DNA from 2 places in the Mesorhizobium sp. GW821-FHT07A06 genome. Region 1 is predicted to be linked to the other one. Evidence: riboswitches for the same ligand, from Rfam matches in the RefSeq annotation. Region 1 holds a riboswitch; the other holds the start of a gene.

Region 1 (5,835 bases):
TTCCTCGAGCGCGGCCAGCGTCGCGCGTTCCTTGTCGAGGGCGGCGATGGTCTTCTGAAACGAGGCCGGGTCGCGCTCGTAATAGGCCGGGTCGGCGATGTTGTTCTCCAGCCGCGAGATCGACGCGGTCACCGCCTCGATCTTCTTCGGCAGCGATTCCAGGGCGAATTTCTGCTTGAACGACAGTTTTTTCGCGGGCCCTTTTGGGGTTGCCGGTTCGCTCTTGCCCGCCGCCGGCGTATCGGCGGCTTCCGCCTTGGCGCGGGCCTTGCGGTCATCGAGCCGGGTGCCGCCGCGCTGCGCCAGCATGTCGGAATAGCCCCCGGCATATTCGACCCAGCGGCCGCCGCCGTCCGGCGCGATGACGCTGGTCACGGTGCGGTCGAGAAAATCTCGGTCGTGGCTGACCAGGATGACGGTGCCGGCAAAACCAGCGACCAGTTCCTGCAGCAGCTCCAGCGTCTCCATGTCGAGATCGTTGGTCGGTTCATCGAGCACCAGCAGGTTTGCCGGCCGCGCGAGCACGCGCGCCAGGATCAGCCGCGCCCGCTCGCCGCCGGACAGTTCGCGCACCGGCGTGCGCGCCTGCTCCGGCTTGAACAGGAAATCCTTCATGTAGGAGACGACATGGCGCTGCTCGCCATTGATGACGAGGTTTTCGCCGCGCCCGTCGGTGAGGTATTGCGCCAGCGTCTCCTGTGGGTCGACCGCCTCGCGCTTCTGGTCGAGCGTGGCGATTTCCAGATTGGTGCCGAGGCGCACCGAGCCGGCGTCCGGCGGCAATTCGCCGGTCAGCATCTTCAGCAACGTGGTCTTGCCGGCGCCGTTCGGCCCGACGAGGCCGACACGGTCGCCGCGCTGGATGCGGGTCGAGAACCCCTTGACCACGGTGAGATCGCCGAAGCTCTTCTCGATGTTTTTTGCTTCGATCACCAGCTTGCCGGATTCGGCGGCATCGCTCGCCACCATGGTGGCGTTGCCTTCGGCGCCGCGATGGCCGCGGAAGCGCTGGCGCATGGTCTGCAACTCGCCGAGGCGGCGCATGTTGCGCTTGCGCCGCGCCGTGACGCCATAGCGCAGCCAGTGCTCCTCGCGCACGATCTGGCGGCCAAGCTTGTGCTGCTCGCGCTCTTCCTCTTCCAGGATGAGATCGCGCCATTCCTCGAAATGGCCAAAACCCTTGTCCAGCCTGCGGGTTTGGCCACGGTCGAGCCAGACGGTGGCGCGTGACACGCGTTCGAGGAAGCGGCGGTCGTGCGAGATGACGATGAGCGCCGAAGAGGTGCGGACGAGCTCTTCTTCGAGCCATTCGATGACGGACAGGTCAAGGTGGTTGGTCGGCTCATCAAGCAGCAGAATGTCGGGTTCCGGCGCCATGACGCGGGCGAGGGCTGCGCGCCTGGCCTCGCCGCCTGAGAGATCGCCCGGCCGCTCTTCGCCCGACAATCCAAGATGCTCCATCAGATAGGAGGCGCGGTAGGGATCGTCGGCGGGCCCGAGGCCCGCCTCGACATAGGCGCGCACGGTGGCGAAACCTTCCATGTCGGGCATCTGCGGCAGATAGCGGACCGTCGCCGAGGGTTGGCGGAAGACTTCGCCGTCCTGCGGCTCGATAAGGCCGGCGGCGATCTTGAGCAGCGTCGACTTGCCGGAGCCATTGCGGCCGACCAGCGCGATCTTGTCGCCGGCGGAAGCGGTCAAGGCGGCGCCGTCGAGCAGTGGCGTGCCGCCGAAGGTCAGTTTTATCCCGTCGAGATTGAGAAGAGGCGGAGCCATGTCAGCTTTCGGGCAAAGGATAGGGATGGGCGAGCAGCAGCGCGCGGCCATGGCCGAGCGCGATGTCGAGGCGGCCCCCGGTCTTGTCGAACTTGACCTCGTTGGAGATGGTCAGTGATGAGCCGAAGGCCACCTCGACCTGGTTCAGCGGCCATTTGGCACCGGTGACGCTCAGGCCGGCAAGTGCGGAAAAACCCAGGATCGAAAACAGCGTGCCGTCGGCATAGTCGAAGCCGGCCTTTCCCAACAGAAGGGGCACGCCTTCCTGGGCGCCGCTGGTCAGCAGCACCTCCGTTCCGGCCTCGGCCAGGCGCAGGGCGAGCGCCAGATGCAGGAAGGCATGGTCGGCGCGCCTGCCGCCGAACGCGCCCGCCAGCACAAGGCGGGTCGCGCCGCGCTCAAGGGCCGCCGTGATCGCCAGTTCGCCATCGGTCTTGTCTTTTTCCGCCGGGAAGGTCTGGCGAGGCACTGCGGCGAGGTCGGCGGGCAGGTCGGCCGGCACCGAATCGAAATCACCTACCCACAGTTCCGGCACAAGGCCGAGCAGCCTGGCGTGGCCGATGCCGGCGTCGGCGGCGATGACGCGCGAGCCCTCGACCTGGCGGTCGAGCCGGGGCGTGCGGATGAGATCGCCGCCAAGCAGGATGGTGAATGTGCTCATATCCGGTGGCCTGTACCAGCCCGGCGGCGGAAACGGAAGGCGGCAAACTCCCACTTGCGCGGTTCCTCGGCCGGGCCTATGTGTCGAAACGCTCTAACGGGGTGCCGGACGCGATCTTTCGCGGACCGGCTGAGAGGCAGTCTCGCCAACCCGCTGAACCTGATCCGGTTTGTACCGGCGGAGGGATTAGACGTTTCGGACAGTCCGACGCCTCAATTCCTTGTCACGCGAACGAAGGAGGCGCCGATGCGCACGCTTTTATACTCTCTTGTCTCAGCCATGGTCGTTGCGTTGTCGGGGTCGGCCTTGGCCAAGGACAAGCTCACCGTCTACACCTATGAAAGCTTTACCGCCGACTGGGGTCCAGGTCCCGTGGTTAAGAAGGAGTTCGAGGCCGAATGCGGCTGCGACGTCGAGTTCGTCTCGGTCGCCGATGGCGTGGCGCTGCTCAACCGCGTCAAGCTCGAAGGGGCGTCGACCAAGGCCGATATCGTGCTTGGCCTCGACACCAATCTCACCGCCGATGCCAAGGCTAGCGGGTTGTTCGCGCCGCATGGCGCGGTAAGCGACGTCAATGTGCCGGGCGGCTGGAGCGACGATACTTTCGTTCCGTTCGACTACGGGTATTTCGCCGTCGTCTACGATACCGAGAAGCTGAAGAGCCCGCCCAAGAGCCTGAAGGACCTGGTCGAAGGCAGTGCCGACGACAAGATCGTCATCCAGGATCCGCGCACCTCGACGCCGGGCCTCGGCCTGTTGTTGTGGGTGAAGTCCGTCTATGGCGACAAGGCGCCGGAGGCCTGGGCCAAGCTCAAGGCCAAGGTGCTGACCGTGACGCCCGGCTGGAGCGAGGCCTATGGCCTGTTCACCAAGGGCGAGGCGCCGATGGTCCTGTCCTACACGACGTCGCCGGCCTACCACATGGTCGCCGAGAATACGCAGCGCTACCAGGCGGCTTCCTTTGAAGAGGGCGAATACCTGCAGATCGAAGTCGCCGGCATCACCACGACCGGGGCCAGGAACCCGCTGGCGGCAAAGTTCATCGCCTTCATGACCGGACCGAAATTCCAGGACGCGATCCCCGAGACCAACTGGATGTTCCCGGCCGGCAAGACCGACAAGCCGCTCAACCCGGCCTTCGACAGGCTTGTCAAGCCGACCAAGACCTTGCTGTTCAGCCCGGAGGAGGTCGCGGCCAACCGCAAGCCCTGGGTCGATGAATGGCTGGCGGTGATGAGCAAATGAACGCGCTCTTCACCCTCCCCCTTGTGAGGAGGGTCGATCCGCGCAGCGGAGCGGGGTGGGGGCTGCGACACTGAGCACTGCCTCACCCCCACCCAGGCTCGCGGACACCGCTTCGCGGCATCCGCGCTCCGACCCTCCCCACAAGGGGGAGGGTGGAAGGCGCGCATCTGACTCCCGCATCACCGCCGGCATCATCGCGCTCGCCGCGATCACGCTGCTGATCGGTGGCGCGTTTGCCGGCTTGCTCGTCGAAGGCGCTCATGACTTCTCGGGCGCGTGGGCGGCCTTCGATCCCTATCTCCTTCGCGTCGTGCGCTTCACGCTCTGGCAGGCAATCCTTTCGACGCTGCTTTCGGTCATCCCGGCACTCTTCGTCGCACGCGCCCTGTCGCGGCATCCGCGCTTCCTTGGCCGCGCCTTCATCCTGCAGCTCTTTGCCGTGCCGCTGGCGCTGCCGGCGATTGTCGCGGCGCTCGGCATCCTGGCGCTCTACGGTCGCGCCGGCTACTTCGCCGGGCTGTTCAGCGCGATTGGCGGCGGGGGCTGGCCTGGCATTTACGGCCTGTCCGGCATTCTCGTCGCCCATGTCTTCTTCAACCTACCGCTTAGCGTGCGACTGCTGCTCGAGGCGCTGCAGACCATTCCCGCCGACCAGTGGCGGCTGGCGAGCCAGCTCGGCATGGGCGCGCGGCCGGCGTTCCGGTTGATTGAATGGCCGACGCTGCGTGCCGCTCTGCCTGGCGTCGCCGGGCTGGTCTTCATGCTCTGCATCACGTCTTTCACCATCGTTTTGACGCTCGGCGGCGGGCCTGCCGCGACGACGCTGGAGGTCGGGATCTATCAGGCGCTGCGCTTCGATTTCGATCCCGCGCGCGCGGTCGCCCTGACATTGCTGCAGATCGCCCTGACCTTTGTCGTGGTGCTGGCGCTGACGCGGCTTGGCGCCAACGTCGTCGGCGACACCAACCTGCCGGTCGCGCCGCGCCGCTATCTCTCCGTCAACGGAACCGAGGCGTCGCTGAACGCCGCGCTCATCGTTTTGGCCCTGCTGTTCGTTGTCGGACCGATGGCCGCGACCGTGGCCGCCGGTTTGGGCGCCGATCTCGACCGGCTCGCCGGCGAGGCCGCCGTCCGGCAAGCGACGCTGACCAGCGCGGTGCTCGCCTTCCTGTCGGCGCTGCTCTCGGTGATGCTGTCGCTGGCGCTCACCATGGCGCGGCGAGCGCTGGCGCTGGGCCGCCGTGCCGGGCCAAGGACATTGCTTGAGCACGCAACCGACACCGGCGCGGGTTTCGTCCTGGTCGTGCCGCCCATCGTCATCGGCGCCGGCTGGTTCCTGTTGCTGCGCCATGCCGGCGATGTCTTCGCCGTGGCCCCGGTGATGGTTGTCACCGTCAATGCTGTCATGGCGATGCCGTTCGCGCTGCGGGCCGTCCGTCCCGCCTATGACGCGGCGAGCGAGCGTCACGAACGGCTCTGCGCGCAGCTCGGCATTGCCGGCTGGGCGAGATTGCGGCTGGTCGACTGGCCATCACTGCGGCGTCCGCTCGCCACCGCTTTTGCTTTCGCCATGGCGCTTTCGCTCGGCGATCTCGGCGTGATCGCGCTGTTCGGCAGTGATTCCGTGCAGACCTTGCCCTACCTTCTCCTGGCGCGCATGGGCAGCTACCGCACCGAGGACGCCGCCGGCCTGGCGTTGTTGCTTGGCTTCGTCTGTCTCGCATTGGTGCTGGCCGCGGATTGGCTCGGCAGGGAAAAGGTCGGCAATGTCTGACGGGGCAATGGACAGGAAGGGCGTTCCGGTGCGGCTGGACAAGGTTTCGTTCAGCTATGGCGAGGCTCCGCTCGCCTTCGATGTCACGTTCGCCGCGGCGGAAATCACCGCCATCATGGGGCCGAGCGGTTCGGGCAAGTCGACGCTGCTCAACCTCATAGCCGGGTTCGAGACGCCGTTGTCCGGCCGCGTGCTGATCGGCGGGACCGACGCCGGCGCCGCGCCACCGGCTGAACGGCCAGTGTCGATGGTGTTCCAGGAAAACAACCTTTTCGCCCATCTGTCCGTCGAGCAGAATGTCGGGCTCGGCCGCTCGCCATCGCTGCGGCTGACGGAGGCGGACCGCGCTGATATCGCCGGGGCGCTGGCGCGCACAGGC
Region 2 (5,835 bases), on a different contig from region 1:
GCGTCATCTCCACTCGTGTCGGCTATAGCGGCGGCGACGTACCCAATGCCACTTATCGCAACCACGGCACCCATGCCGAAGCCATCGAGATCAATTTCGATCCGGCCGTGATCAGCTATCGCACATTGTTGGAGCGCTTTTTCCAGATCCATGATCCGACGACGCGCAACCGCCAAGGCAACGATGTCGGGATGAGCTACCGCTCCGCGATCTACTATACGAGCGACGAACAAAAGCGCGTCGCCGAAGACACCATTGAAGACGTCGATGCCTCCGGCCTGTGGCCGGGCAAGGTCGTTACTGAAGTCGCACCGGCAGGTGCTTTCTGGGAGGCCGAGCCCGAGCATCAGGATTATCTGGAGAAATATCCCAACGGCTATACCTGCCATTTCGTCAGGCCAGGCTGGAAGCTGCCGGTTCGTGAGAAAGCCGTCTCATAAGTTTACGGATAGGCTTTCGCACGGCATGGGACTATAATCGCCTCGCCGATTGCCGCTCGGCCAGCCATCGCATGACGGTTGACGGGCGGTGGCATTGCCGAAATTGCGCGGATGATCCGACGGGGGAAGCATGAAGAAGATTTATCAGAAGCCAGTCCTGACGAAAGGGGGCCGCCTTTCGGACGTCACCGCCTTGATACCGTCTTCGCAAATCAAGACCTGATCGACGGCCTTCATTGGCAAGCGGTCGGCCCCCCGAAAAGGCCTGGCTCGATCGTCGTTTGAATGAGGTGATCGGCTTGACGGGCGCTTTGAGAGGGTGCTGCTTTTGAGCCCGCAGACCGGGCAAGACCGGCTTTCGGCCGTGTTCATACTCGACGTCAACCACTTTACCGGGCCGCTGCTGGCAGGGTGGCTTGAAGCAGGCCATCGCATCGGGGCTATCGTTGTGCCTGGGTTGCGTCGGCGCCCAAAGCACTTCAGCACCGGCAATCTACGCCGAAGACTGAAACGCAGATTGTTGCTCAGGCGCTATGTCGGCGACACGCCGGCAAGGCTGATCGAATTTGGGCGGCCTTATGATTGGGACACGCTCGGCAATCAATTGTCGCAGGTCAACGCCGCTGTGTTGATCTGCTATGCTTTCCCCACATTGGTCCCACCGCAATTGCTGAGCATTTTTCCCAAGGGCGGGCTCAATCTTCACCCAGCGCTGCTGCCCAACTATCGGGGGCCGCATCCTCTCCACCGCCTGGCGGTGGACGGCCAGCATGCCGTTCATGGCGGTGTGACGCTGCACAAGATGTCCGCCGCCTTCGACGACGGCGACATCCTCGGGCAGGTGTCGTTTTCGGAGACAGACTGGGCGTCGCGGCGGGCCCTGATCGACGGCTTGGCAAGCGCAATGCACACGCTGGTGAGCGAGGTGGCGCCCGCCTACTGCAAAGGCAACCTTTCGGGGACACGACAGCCGGCGGGAGATTTCATCTGGGCGCGGCTTGAACCGGCCCACACGATGATCTCGCCGGCCATGTCGATCGAGCATGTCGCGCGGTTATGGCATGTGCTGGGCAATATTCCAGGGATTTATCTGGATGTCGCCGGCCGCAAGGTCAGACTGGCGTTCCAAATCGGACGACTTGGCCCGCCGACTGGACAAGCGCCGGTCGCACGATGGGGCACCGCCGAGTTCGATCTCGCCGATGGCAGGGTCCGCTATCTAACCCATGGCCGCCTGCTCAAACGGCTCTTGAAATTGCGCGCCGCTTTTGCGCGCCCTCAAGTCAGAAGCCGTGTCCTGAAATAGCGTTTCAGCGAGAAAAGCGGCTTGCCGGAGCCCGGTCATTGAGACCGGTTACACAGGGAGATCGCGGCGCTCGCGCTCCGCGATCTCCCTGGTTGCGATCGAAATTACTTGCCGCAGTTGTTGTCGTTCACCGTCGGGGCGGTTGCGTTGCCGTTGGCATCGCTCTGCGCACCTTGGGGATTGGTCGGGCAGTTCTTGTCCGCATTGGAATTCATGTCGCCCGGGGCGGTGGTGGTGCTGTTGGTCGCCGCCGGATCGACCGTGTTGGGTGACGCCGGCGTGCTGGGGTCCACGGTGATCGACTGGCCGCTGCCGCTCGACCCGTCCGTGCCATTTGCGCTATTGCTTTGCGCCATCGCGGATGTTGCAAGGGCAACGGTGAACGCCGAAGCTGCGAGGATTTTCATGAACATGGTTCTGTCTCCATTTCTGTGAACTCGTCGCGTTGCGACTGGTGGGTCAACCTCGCGGCGTGGCGAAGGTTCCCGATAAATTCGCGCGGGGAGGACCTCCGGCGCCCATCCTGTGATCAGATCTGGTGCAATGCTTTTGGCCCGGTGCGCCGAAAAAACGGCTTCCCCTTCGGTGCGAATGGTGCTTTAAGGCGTCCATCCACAGGGGTGCTCCGTACGGTCGGGGCTGAGACGGGGGCGGCAAGCCCACAGACCCTAGAAGCTGATCTGGGTAATACCAGCGGAGCGAGGCGGGCGATGTTTTCAGGCGCACAGATTTCCCTATATCCCATGGCCGACGATTTCGTCGGCGTCATCCTCGGTGCGCTCGGCGCGCTCGATCCCTACCGGGACAGGCTCAGGATCGAGACCGACGACATCTCGACCTTGCTGGTCGGGCCGCCCGAAGTGTTGTTCCCGGCGCTGCGCGATCTGTTCGTGGCGGCGGCGCGGAGCGGCAAGCATTGCGTGCTGTCGGCGGCCATTTCGCGCGGCTGCCCGGGCGAGCCGGATGATCCGATCTGCCGCTCAGACGCGTTTGGCGGACCTGTCGGGCCGCTTGGCCCACGCAAGGAAGCCGCCATCACCGCGGTGCGCAATGCTGCTGCCACCGGCCAGCCGGCGGCGGCGCAATTCTCACTCTATGTGATGGGCACAGGCGACCACATGGACGAGATCTATGGCTGCATCGATTTCCTGAAGCAGTCCGGCGTCTACGATCGCTCCAAGAACTTCTGCACCAAACTGCGCGGCGACACTGGCGCGATCTTTTCGGCGCTGAACGAGGCCTTCTGCCGCTTCGGGCCGGGGGCCGGCCACGTAACCCTCGACGTCACGGTTTCGGCCAACAGCCCGTCGGCTGTCTAGGCCGGCCGCGCTTCCGCGCGACCCGTCAAAGGTTATGCTCGTGGTCTCATCATCAGTGCCGCGCCCGATCGCGGCTTCCCTTGCCAAGGCTATACCCGCCGTCATCTCGGTCGGGTTGCTGCTCGTTGCGTGGGAGCTCTACGCCACCTATTCCGGCATCAAGCCGACGATCCTGCCCGCGCCGTCACGCGTCTTCGAACAGGCGCTGCTCAATCGCGAGGCGCTGGTCGACAACGCTATCCCCACCATCCGCGCCACGCTGATCGGCTTTGCCTGCTCGCTCAGTACCGCCTTTCTGCTGTCCATGCTGGTCGATTTCTTCCAGCCGCTGCGGCGCGCGCTGTTTCCTGTCTTCATCATCAGCCAGACCTTGCCGCTGGTGGCGATCGCGCCGCTGGTGGTGCTGTGGTTCGGCTTCGGGCTGACCCCGAAGATCATGCTGGTCGCGCTGGTCACCTTCTTTCCCATGCTGGTGGCTCTGGTGCAGGGCTACGAGGCGACCGAGGCAGAGATCGGCCAGATGCTGCGCGCCATGGGGGCAGGGCGCTGGCGCGTCTTCGTGCTGGCGCGGCTGCCTTCGGCGCTGCCCTATTTCTTCGCGGGCCTGCGGATCTCCATCACCTATGCGGTGGTCGGCGCCATCTTCGCCGAATATGCGGGTGCGGCGAAAGGGCTGGGCATCTACATGCTCAACGCCAAGAACAATTTCCGCCCCGACCTGGTGCTGGCCGCCGTCGGTGTCAGCGCCGCGCTGACGCTTGTCCTGTTCGGGCTGACGGCGCTCCTGCAGCGCCTTGCCATGCCGTGGGAACGGGCCGGCCGGCAGCCGGCGGGGAAGGGGGCGCGGAGATGAGCCGGCTCGAATTGCGGCATGTGCGCAAGGCATTCGACGAGCTCGACGTGCTCGCCGATATTTCGCTCAGCGTTGGCGCCGGCGAATTCGTCTCCATCCTTGGGCCTTCGGGTGCCGGCAAGTCGACGCTGTTCCAACTCCTGACAGGTGCCGAGCATGGCGGGGGCGAGATGTTGTTCGATGGCGCGCCGCTCGACGACCATGGCAGGCATTTTGCTTTCATGCCGCAGCGCGACGCGCTGATGCCGTGGCGGCGTATCATCGACAACACGACGCTCGGCCTGGAAGTGCAAGGCACCAGGCGCAAGGTGGCGCGGGCTCGCGTCGCGCCGCTGTTTGCCGAGTTCGGGCTTGCCGGCTTCGAGCGGCATTTTCCGGCACAGCTTTCGGGCGGCATGCGCCAGCGCGCGGCGCTTTTGCGCACGGTGGTGCAGGAGCGCGACATGCTTCTGCTCGACGAGCCGTTCGGCGCGCTCGACGCGCTGACCCGCGCGGCCATGCAGCGCTGGCTCGAGCAGATGTGGCGTCACCATCGCTGGACGGCGTTGCTGATCACGCACGATGTGCGCGAGGCCGTGTTCCTGTCCGACCGCATCTATGTGCTGTCGGCGCGCCCGGCCCGTGTGCTGCGTGAAATCAGGGTGCCGCTGCCGCGCCCGCGCGATCCGACCGGCGCCGCCGCGCGACAGGCCGGCGCACTCGAGGCCGAGATCCTCGACATCTTGCTCAACCCTCAACCATCCAAAGGACATGACCATGACTGACTTGACGCGCCGGCAGGCTTTGCTGCTCACCCTTGCCAGCGGTCTTCCGCTGGTTGGGGGATCGAGCCGCTCGCTTGCGGCAACGCAAAAAGTATCTGTCGCGCTGGACTGGACCGTCAACACCAACCACATCGGGCTGTTCGTCGCCCGCGACAAGGGATTTTACCGCGAGGCCGGCCTCGCGGCCGACATCCTGCCCTACAGCGACACCGGCGCCGGCACGCTGGTCGCCAACCGCGTTGCCGATTTCGGCATCAACGGCACCATCAGCCTTTTCACCCAGAGGACCGCCGGTGCCGACTTGAAGGCGGTCTATGCGGTGGTGCAGGCCGAAACCGGCCGCGTGGTCTTCAATGCGGCGCGCAGCGAGATCAAAAGCCCGAGGGACCTAGACGGCCTGACCTATGGCGGTTTCGGCAGCGCCTGGGAAAATGCGCTGATCTCGACCATCATCCGCCACGACGGTGGCAAGGGCAAGTTCGAGACGGTGACGCTCGGCACCTCCGCCTATGAGGCGCTGGCCAATGGCTCGGTCGACTTCACGCTGGAGGTCGCGACCTGGGAGGGCGTCGAGGCCGAACTCAAAGGCGTCAAGCAGCGCAGCTTCGTCTATGCCGATTATGGCGTGCCCGACGAGCACACGACGCTGATCTCGTCGAGCGAAGCATATCTCCAAGCAAACCCGGCACTGGCATCGGCCTTCGTCCAGGCAACGCGGCGCGGCTATCAGTTCGCCGTCGATCATCCGGAAGAAGCCGCCGCGCTGCTGATCGCCGCCAACAAGGATGCCCTGACCAATCCGTCGTTGATCGAGGCGTCGCTGAAAGTGCTGATCAACGGACACTATCTGCGCGCGGAAAACGGTGCCATCGGCACGATGGACCCGGTGAAGATGGGCGCGATCGGCGGCTATCTCTTCACCGCGGGCATTTTGCGAGACGCCGATGGCAAGGTTCTGACGCAACGTCCGGATTTCGCCAGGTATTTCGCAAATTCATATCTGGGTTGAGGCTGGATGCGCGTCAGCCGGTGCACTCGGTGCGCTATTGGTTGGCGTCGGGGCGCGTCTTTCTCCAGCCTTCTGGTCGATCCCGACAATCCCGATCCGATCTTGCCGGTTAACCGCCCGGCAATGGTTGCATGCAATGGTCCC

The links. Region 1 has a riboswitch for thiamine pyrophosphate ahead of thiB (thiamine ABC transporter substrate binding subunit). Riboswitches for the same ligand answer to the same signal wherever they lie in the genome.
Region 2: it holds a riboswitch for thiamine pyrophosphate, as region 1 does, so the genes downstream of both, AC07SZ_RS08845 (YkoF family thiamine/hydroxymethylpyrimidine-binding protein) here and thiB (thiamine ABC transporter substrate binding subunit) in region 1, are expected to answer to the same signal.

Annotation. Positions count from the first base shown of each region.
Region 1 is NZ_JBWKRC010000005.1:325,605-331,439, forward strand. It holds gene AC07SZ_RS18685 (ABC-F family ATP-binding cassette domain-containing protein) at 1-1,776, opposite strand, end outside; gene AC07SZ_RS18690 (thiamine diphosphokinase) at 1,778-2,437, opposite strand; TPP riboswitch at 2,525-2,640, shown strand; gene thiB (thiamine ABC transporter substrate binding subunit) at 2,684-3,682, shown strand; gene thiP (thiamine/thiamine pyrophosphate ABC transporter permease) at 3,861-5,456, shown strand; gene thiQ (thiamine ABC transporter ATP-binding protein) at 5,449-5,835, shown strand, end outside.
Region 2 is NZ_JBWKRC010000002.1:708,794-714,628, reverse strand. It holds gene msrA (peptide-methionine (S)-S-oxide reductase MsrA) at 1-440, shown strand, start outside; gene AC07SZ_RS08855 (formyltransferase family protein) at 958-1,746, shown strand; gene AC07SZ_RS08850 (hypothetical protein) at 1,851-2,159, opposite strand; TPP riboswitch at 2,353-2,466, shown strand; gene AC07SZ_RS08845 (YkoF family thiamine/hydroxymethylpyrimidine-binding protein) at 2,457-3,065, shown strand; gene AC07SZ_RS08840 (ABC transporter permease) at 3,100-3,918, shown strand; gene AC07SZ_RS08835 (ABC transporter ATP-binding protein) at 3,915-4,682, shown strand; gene AC07SZ_RS08830 (ABC transporter substrate-binding protein) at 4,675-5,691, shown strand.